2 regions of the Herbaspirillum sp. C7C8 genome follow, and region 1 is predicted to be linked to the other one. Evidence: predicted binding sites of a transcription regulator. Region 1 holds the regulator's gene; the other holds the start of a gene.
The links. The regulator FliA, encoded in region 1, starts transcription of late flagellar genes. The targets are predictions, from matches to a motif close to CTAAAGTTTNNNNNNNNNNNGCCGNTA.
Positions count from the first base shown of each region.

Region 2: the regulator FliA is predicted to act here: its motif matches at 1,727-1,753, upstream of fliD (flagellar filament capping protein FliD).

Region 1 covers NZ_JABXGG010000005.1:59,710-63,121, forward strand. Annotated here, with positions in the region: gene flhF (flagellar biosynthesis GTPase FlhF) at 1-991, shown strand, start outside; gene HWE01_RS08175 (MinD/ParA family ATP-binding protein) at 1,026-1,829, shown strand; gene HWE01_RS08180 (RNA polymerase sigma factor FliA) at 1,835-2,572, shown strand; gene HWE01_RS08185 (flagella synthesis protein FlgN) at 2,692-3,150, opposite strand; gene flgM (flagellar biosynthesis anti-sigma factor FlgM) at 3,182-3,412, opposite strand, start outside.
Region 2 covers NZ_JABXGG010000020.1:49,762-53,173, reverse strand. Annotated here, with positions in the region: gene HWE01_RS19740 (aspartate aminotransferase family protein) at 1-878, shown strand, start outside; gene HWE01_RS19735 (Lrp/AsnC family transcriptional regulator) at 1,022-1,516, shown strand; gene fliD (flagellar filament capping protein FliD) at 1,824-3,412, shown strand, end outside.

The DNA.
Region 1 (3,412 bases):
CGATGGCAAGGACTATGACGAAATCCTGTCCGAGGTCATGAGTGAAATCCGCTCCATGCGCGGCGTACTGGAAACCCAGTTGGCCGAGATTTCCTGGGGCGGTACGCAAAAACGCGACCCGCTCAAGGGTGTGGTCCTCAAGGAAATGCTGGCGGCCGGTTTTTCGGCCAGCCTGTCGCGTCTGATTACCGAAAACCTGCCCGCCAACTCGAAGTCGCAGGACATCATGTTCTGGGTCAAGTCGGTGCTGGCACGCAATCTCAACACCCTGGCCAACGAAAACGAGCTGCTCGAAAACGGCGGCGTCTTCGCCCTGGTCGGCCCCACCGGCGTGGGCAAGACCACCACCACCGCCAAGCTGGCGGCGCGCTGCGTGATGCGCCACGGCTCCGGCAAGCTGGCCCTGATCACCACCGACGGCTACCGCATCGGCGGTTACGAACAACTGCGCATCTACGGCAAGATCCTGGGCGTGATGGTCCACTCGGTCAAGGATGAGACCGACCTGCGCATCGCTCTGGAAGAGTTGAAAGGCAAGCACACCGTGCTGATCGACACCGCCGGCGTGGGCCAGCGCGATCAGATGGTGGCCGAGCAGGACGCCATGCTGGCCGGTGCCGGCGTGGACATCAAGCGCCTGCTGTGCCTGAACGCCACCGCCACCGGCGGGACCCTCAACGAAGTAGTGCATGCCTATTCCAGCTCCGGTCTGGCCGGCTGCATCATCACCAAACTCGATGAAGCCGCCACCATCGGCAATGTGCTCGATGTGGTGATCCGCCACAAGCTCAACCTGCATTACGTGGCCAATGGCCAGCGCGTGCCGGAAGACCTGCACGTGGCCAACAAGCTGTATCTGGCCGACCGCGCCTTCAAGCAGAAGCGCGAAACCGCGCCCTTCGAGTTCCAGGAGGGCGAGTTGCCGGGCGTGATCGGGCCGACCGCGATGTCGATGAATGACAAGGGCCTGCGCGAGGTGAGCTTTGGCTAGTTACGACATCGACCAGGCAGCAGGACTGCGCCGGATGCTGGAAAGGCCGGTGCCGCGACTGTTTACCTTCTTCTCCGTCCTCGGCGAGGAAGAGAAGAGCGCCATGCTCATCAACCTGGCGGCCTCGCTGTCCCAGGCCAAGCACAGTGTGCTGGTCGTGGATGGCGACGTGGCCAGTACCGGACTGTTGACGCGCATCGGTTTGCGCCATGACGTGGCCACGCTGCAGGAGGTGGCGCGCATGGAGCGTCCCTTGATCGAGGCTACCCGTCTGCTGCCGGAAGGATTTTCGATGGCGCGCATCGCCCGCCGCAGCGTTCCTTCGGCCACCGACCCGCACGCAGGACGGCTGGCCGAGATCTTCGACAGCCTGATTGGCCAGGCCGAGATCACCCTGGTCAATGGCGTGCTGGCGCGCGACCTGTCGCTGCCGGTGCCGACCATGGAAATGGGCGAGATCGTGATCCAGGTCTCGACCACGGCCTCGTCGATCAAATCGGCCTATGTGCTCCTGAAGAGCCTGAGCGACCGTATCGGTCGCCGTCCCTTCAGTCTCATCGTCAACGATGCCACCGAAGCCGAAGCCCGCACCGTCTATGCCAACATGGCCCAGGCTGCCAGCCGCTACCTGGCGGCGCAATTGAATTTCATGGGGTCGATTCCGGCCGATGACCATATCCGCCGGGCCACCGGGCAGGGCCGGGCGGTGATGGACGTGTTTCCCTTCGCCGGGGCGGCGCTGGCGTTCCAGCGCCTCTCCAAGCGCTTTACGGCGACCCCGGACGCGACCGGCAGCAGCTACCGCATGGCCACCGACGGTGCCAGCCTGGGAGTGTGACGTGCATGTATAACGTCAAGGGAAAAAAGGGCAAGAACGATGTGCTGGAGCAGCATGCGCCGCTGGTCAGGAAGCTGGCGCATCAGCTCAAGGCCAAGCTGCCCCCCAGCGTAGAGGTGGACGACCTGATCCAGGCCGGCATGATGGGCCTGCTCGACGCCGTCAACCGCTATGAGGAAACCCATGGCGCGCAGTTTGAGACCTATGCCGTGCAGCGTATCCGTGGCGCCATGCTCGACGAACTGCGCAGCAGCGACTGGCTGCCGCGCAGCATCCGCCAGAATGCGCGCAAGGTGGAAGAGGCCATGCAGACCCTGCTGCAGCAACTGGGCCGCCAGCCGCAGGAGGCGGAAGTGGCGCAGCACATGAAGATCAGTCTGAGTGATTACCAGGCCCTGCTGACCGACTGTGGTGGCCATCAACTGATTTATTACGAGGACTTTCACGACGACGAGGGCGGTCATGAGCACTTCCTGGACCGCTATCAGACCGGCGAGGGTGAGGATGATCCGCTGCAGACCCTGATCAACGGTGGTTTCCGTGAAGCAGTGGTGGATTCCATCAAGGCCCTGCCCGAGCGTGAGCAGCTCCTCATGGCGCTGTACTACGAGCAGGAAATGAACCTCAAGGAAATCGGTGCGGTCATGGGTGTCTCCGAATCGCGCGTATGCCAGCTGCACAGCCAGGCGATTTCGCGCATGCGTTCCTATCTGCGCGAGCATTCCTGGAGCGGGGTGGCCTGAGTCCGCAGTACGACAATGAGCAGCATGCCGTATTTGCCGATGCCTCATTTGCAGACACGTTAACGACAAAGCCCGGCCATGCCGGGCTTTTTGCTGGTACCGCGCCTGAGCGGGAAGCGCTACACCACACCCAGTCGACGGCCCGAGGATTTGATGCTGTTCTGACCGTCGGGGCCATAGAAATTGCCAGTGCCGGTCTTGCCTTGCAGAATCGTGAGTGCGCTCTGGTTGATGGAGAGCTTCTTGCCGATCAGCAGGCCATTGACGCGGTTCAGTTCCTTGGCATCCTGGGCCAGTTCGAAGAGGCCGGCCCAGAGATCGCGGTCGGCCTCGCTGGCCTGTTCATTCATCCACTTCTGCATGCCGGCTTCATCTGCGCTGTAGCCCAGCGTACCCAGCAAGGCATGACGGTTGCCAGCCAGGGTGGACATTTCAGCAACGATGGCAGCTTTTTCGGAAATGATGTCGGTCAGCCCTTCCGCAGTGGCTTCGGCCAGCAGAGCCTGTTCCTGGGTCAGTTTTTCCACCAGGCGCGACATGGCAGCGTGTTCCTGGGACAGTTTGCTGGCCGGATTCATGCGAAAGATCCTCTGCAAAAACGAAAGGTGATCAGGCCGGGCGGGCGCTGATGAGGGTCTTGACGGTATCGATCAGGCCATTGGCGACCTTCTCGGGATCGATCTGGAAGGTGCCATTGGCAATGGCGGCCTTGATCTCGGCCACTTTCTTGGCGTCAAAGCTGCTGCTCTTGCTGTCGCCCTTGGTTTCCAGCGCCTGGTAGGTGCTGGACAGGCGCACGCTGTCCGAGGTGGCGGCGGTGGCAGCCGCGCTGTTGCCGGC
Region 2 (3,412 bases), on a different contig from region 1:
TCAATTTCAACCTGCCGCTGCCGACCCAGCATTACCTGCCCTCGCCTTATCCCTACCGCAGCGAACTGCAGGGCGACGAAGCGATCATCGCCGCCTCGGTGCAATCGCTGCGCGAGAAGGTCGCTGAACTGGGCGCGGACAATGTGGCGGCCTTCTTCTGCGAACCGATCCAGGGCTCGGGTGGCGTGGTGGTGCCGCCCAAGGGTTGGTTGAAGGCCATGCAGCTGGCCTGCAATGCACTGGACATTCTGTTCGTGGTGGACGAAGTCATTACCGGTTTCGGCCGCACCGGTCCGATGTTCGCCTGCCTGGATGAGGACGTGCAGCCCGACCTGATGACCATGGCCAAGGGCCTGACCGCGGGTTACGCGCCCATGGGTGCGGTGATGATGTCGGACCGCGTCTACAACGGCATCGCCGATGGCGCCCCGATGAGCACCGTGGTCGGCCATGGCCAGACCTACTCGGCCCATCCGGTCAGTGCGGCGGTGGCGCTGGAGGTCCTGCGGCTGTATGAGGAAGGCGGCCTGCTGGAAAACGGCCGTCGTCTGGAACCGGTGTTTGCCGGTGGCCTGCGCGCGCTGCTGGATCATCCGCTGGTGGGCGATGCCCGCAGCCGAGGCCTGCTGGGTGCGCTGGAACTGGTGGCCGACAAGACGACCAAGGCGCGCTTCGCGCCGGAACTGAAGCTGCATGATCGCATCTTCCAGGTGGCCTATCGGCACGGGCTGGTGTTCCGCGCCTTTGGCGACAACATCCTCGGCTTCGCACCGGCGCTGTGCTATACCGAAGACGATTTTGCGCTGATGTTTGCGCGTCTGCGGGCCATCCTCGATGAAGTGCTGGCCCAAGCCGAGGTTCGCCAGGCCGTGCGCTGAAGCGGCCAATGCGAGTATCGCCTCCTGCCCGATGGGGAAATCACGGCGGGAGGGGTTAAAATGCCCTGCTACATCCTGCCGGACTTCGCTGCGTGGCACACGCGCGCAAGACCGGCAGGCTGAGTCGAATAACCCGAGGCAACATGATGACTAACGGCGCGTTGAAACTGGACCGGATCGATCTGAGGATTTTGTGTCACCTGCAGCAAAATAGCCGCATTACCAATGTAATCCTGGCCGACGCCGTCGGCCTCTCCCCCAGCCCCTGCCTGATCCGCGTCAAGCGCCTGGAGAAGGCTGGCTACATCAGCGGCTATGGCGCCTATATCCGCCTGGAAAAGCTGGCCGACGTCCAGATCGTCTTCACCGAAGTGACGCTGTCGGACCATCGCCGCGAAGACTTCGCCAAGTTCGAAGCCACCATCCGCAATGTCGATGAGATCATCGAATGCCATCTGGTCAGCGGTGGCTATGACTACCTGCTCAAGTTCATGACCCGCAGCGTGGTGCACTACCAGAGCGTGATCGAGTCGCTGCTGGAACAGAACCTGCGCATCGAAAAGTATTTCAGCTACATCGTCATCAAGTCGCCGTTCATCAAGCACCACTACCCGCTGGAAAAGTTCATCCAGACCTGAGTCCGCTGGCGGGCCATCGCCCGTTGGCGGGCCGCGCGGCCCCTTCTGCGCAAGTTCCTTCACTTCGCCCCGCAAGCGCCGTCCCCGCGCGCCTGCCCCTGGCGGCTGCCTGAGCCGCCATCACGACAGGCCGCAACGACCCGCTTGCAGCATCTCCATCGAATCTCCACAAAAACCCCCGGAAATCCCCCCATCGGTCAGCAAACTGTCCTTTACTTTTGTAAAGATGCGCCGTTAACCTTCGGGTGTGCTGACGGACCGTCAGTTTCTCAAATTACAAGAAAATCATCGTTATTCAGGGGTCAACATGGCAACTTCCACGGGGACGGTATCGACATCGGCCGGTCCGCTTGACGTCGCGACGCTGGTCAATCAGCTCATTGCGGTGGAGAGCAAATCCAGACTCACACCACTGAAGGCCAAGGAAAGCGGGTTCAATACGCTCATCTCCGCCTATGGTTCGCTCAAGAATGCGCTATCGAGCTACCAGAGTGCGTTGAAGCTCATGACGGCAGCCAGCTTCAGCGCCCAGAAGACCACCGTCTCCAACGCCGGCGCCGGCAGCAACCTGACCACCGATCCGTTCACGGCCGAGGCCAACAGCGACGATTCGACCAAGGTCCTGGCGCAGAAGCTCAAATCCGGCGGCTATGCCAGCGGCACCACCTTCAATGCCGGCGACTCCATCGCCATCAAGGTCGGCACCGGCTCGCCCCGCTTCATCACCTTGCAGGCCAATGCCACGCTGGCCGGGGTGCGTGACGCCATCAACGCCGCCAAGGCGGGCGTGTCGGCCTCCATCGTGACCGATGGCAGCGGCGCCCATCTGGTGCTGGAAGCCAATACCGGCGGCACGGCCAACACCATCAAGCTCACGGCCAACAATTCGCTGGCGGGGCTGAACTACGACCCGGCGGTCGCGGGCTCGGTCACCCAGATCCAGGCCCCGCGCGACGCCACCAAGGCCGCCGCCGGCAAGTACAGCATCGGCGTGAACCAGCTGGCGCAGGCGGTCAAGGTCAGTTCGGCCGGCATCGCACCGGGCACGACCTTCGACAATGGCGTGCTGGCCATCAAGACCGGCAACGGCTCGACCACCCTGATCCAGCCCAAGTCCAACACCTTGGCCGGCGTGCGCGACGCCATCAATGCCAGCGAGGCGGGCGTGAATGCGGCCATCGTCAGCGACGGCAGCAACGACCACCTGGTGCTGACCGCCAAGGACAGCGGTGCGGCCAACAGCCTGCGGGTGAGCGGCACGGGCAATTTCGCGGTGTTCAACTTCGACCCGAGCGGCACCGTCACCACCACCGGCGTGGCGACCAACCAGACCTATGGCACGGGCAGCCTGACGCTGCAGGTGGGCAGCACGTCCTTCACCATCAACCCGAGCGATCTCGACAACAGCGGCGCGATCGGACTGAACGACGTGATGAAGGCCATCAACGATGCCGGCACCGGGGTCACCGCCAGCATCAGCAATGACGGCAGCAAGGACCATCTGGTGCTGACCCCGGCCGGCAATGCGCCCATCAAGCTGGTCGGCAGCAATGACTACGCCGACCTGGCCGGCAGCAGCATGGGGCAGTTGGCCAAGGCGCAGGATGCCCGGCTGACCATCGATGGCGTGGCCGTGACCAGCACCACCAACAAGGTCAGCAATGCGATTTCGGGGGTGACGCTCAATCTGACCAAGCTCACCACCCCGGCCGACGACTTTTCGCTGTCCGTCACCAACGACACCAGCGGTCTGACCACGGCGGCCAACAGTTTCGTGAGCGCCTACAATACGCTGGCCAAGGCGGTCGCCAACCTCACCAGGCAGACCCCGTCCACCACCAAGGGCCAGGCCAGTACCGGCTCCCCGCTGGCAGCCGAGTCCTCGGTACTGAGCAT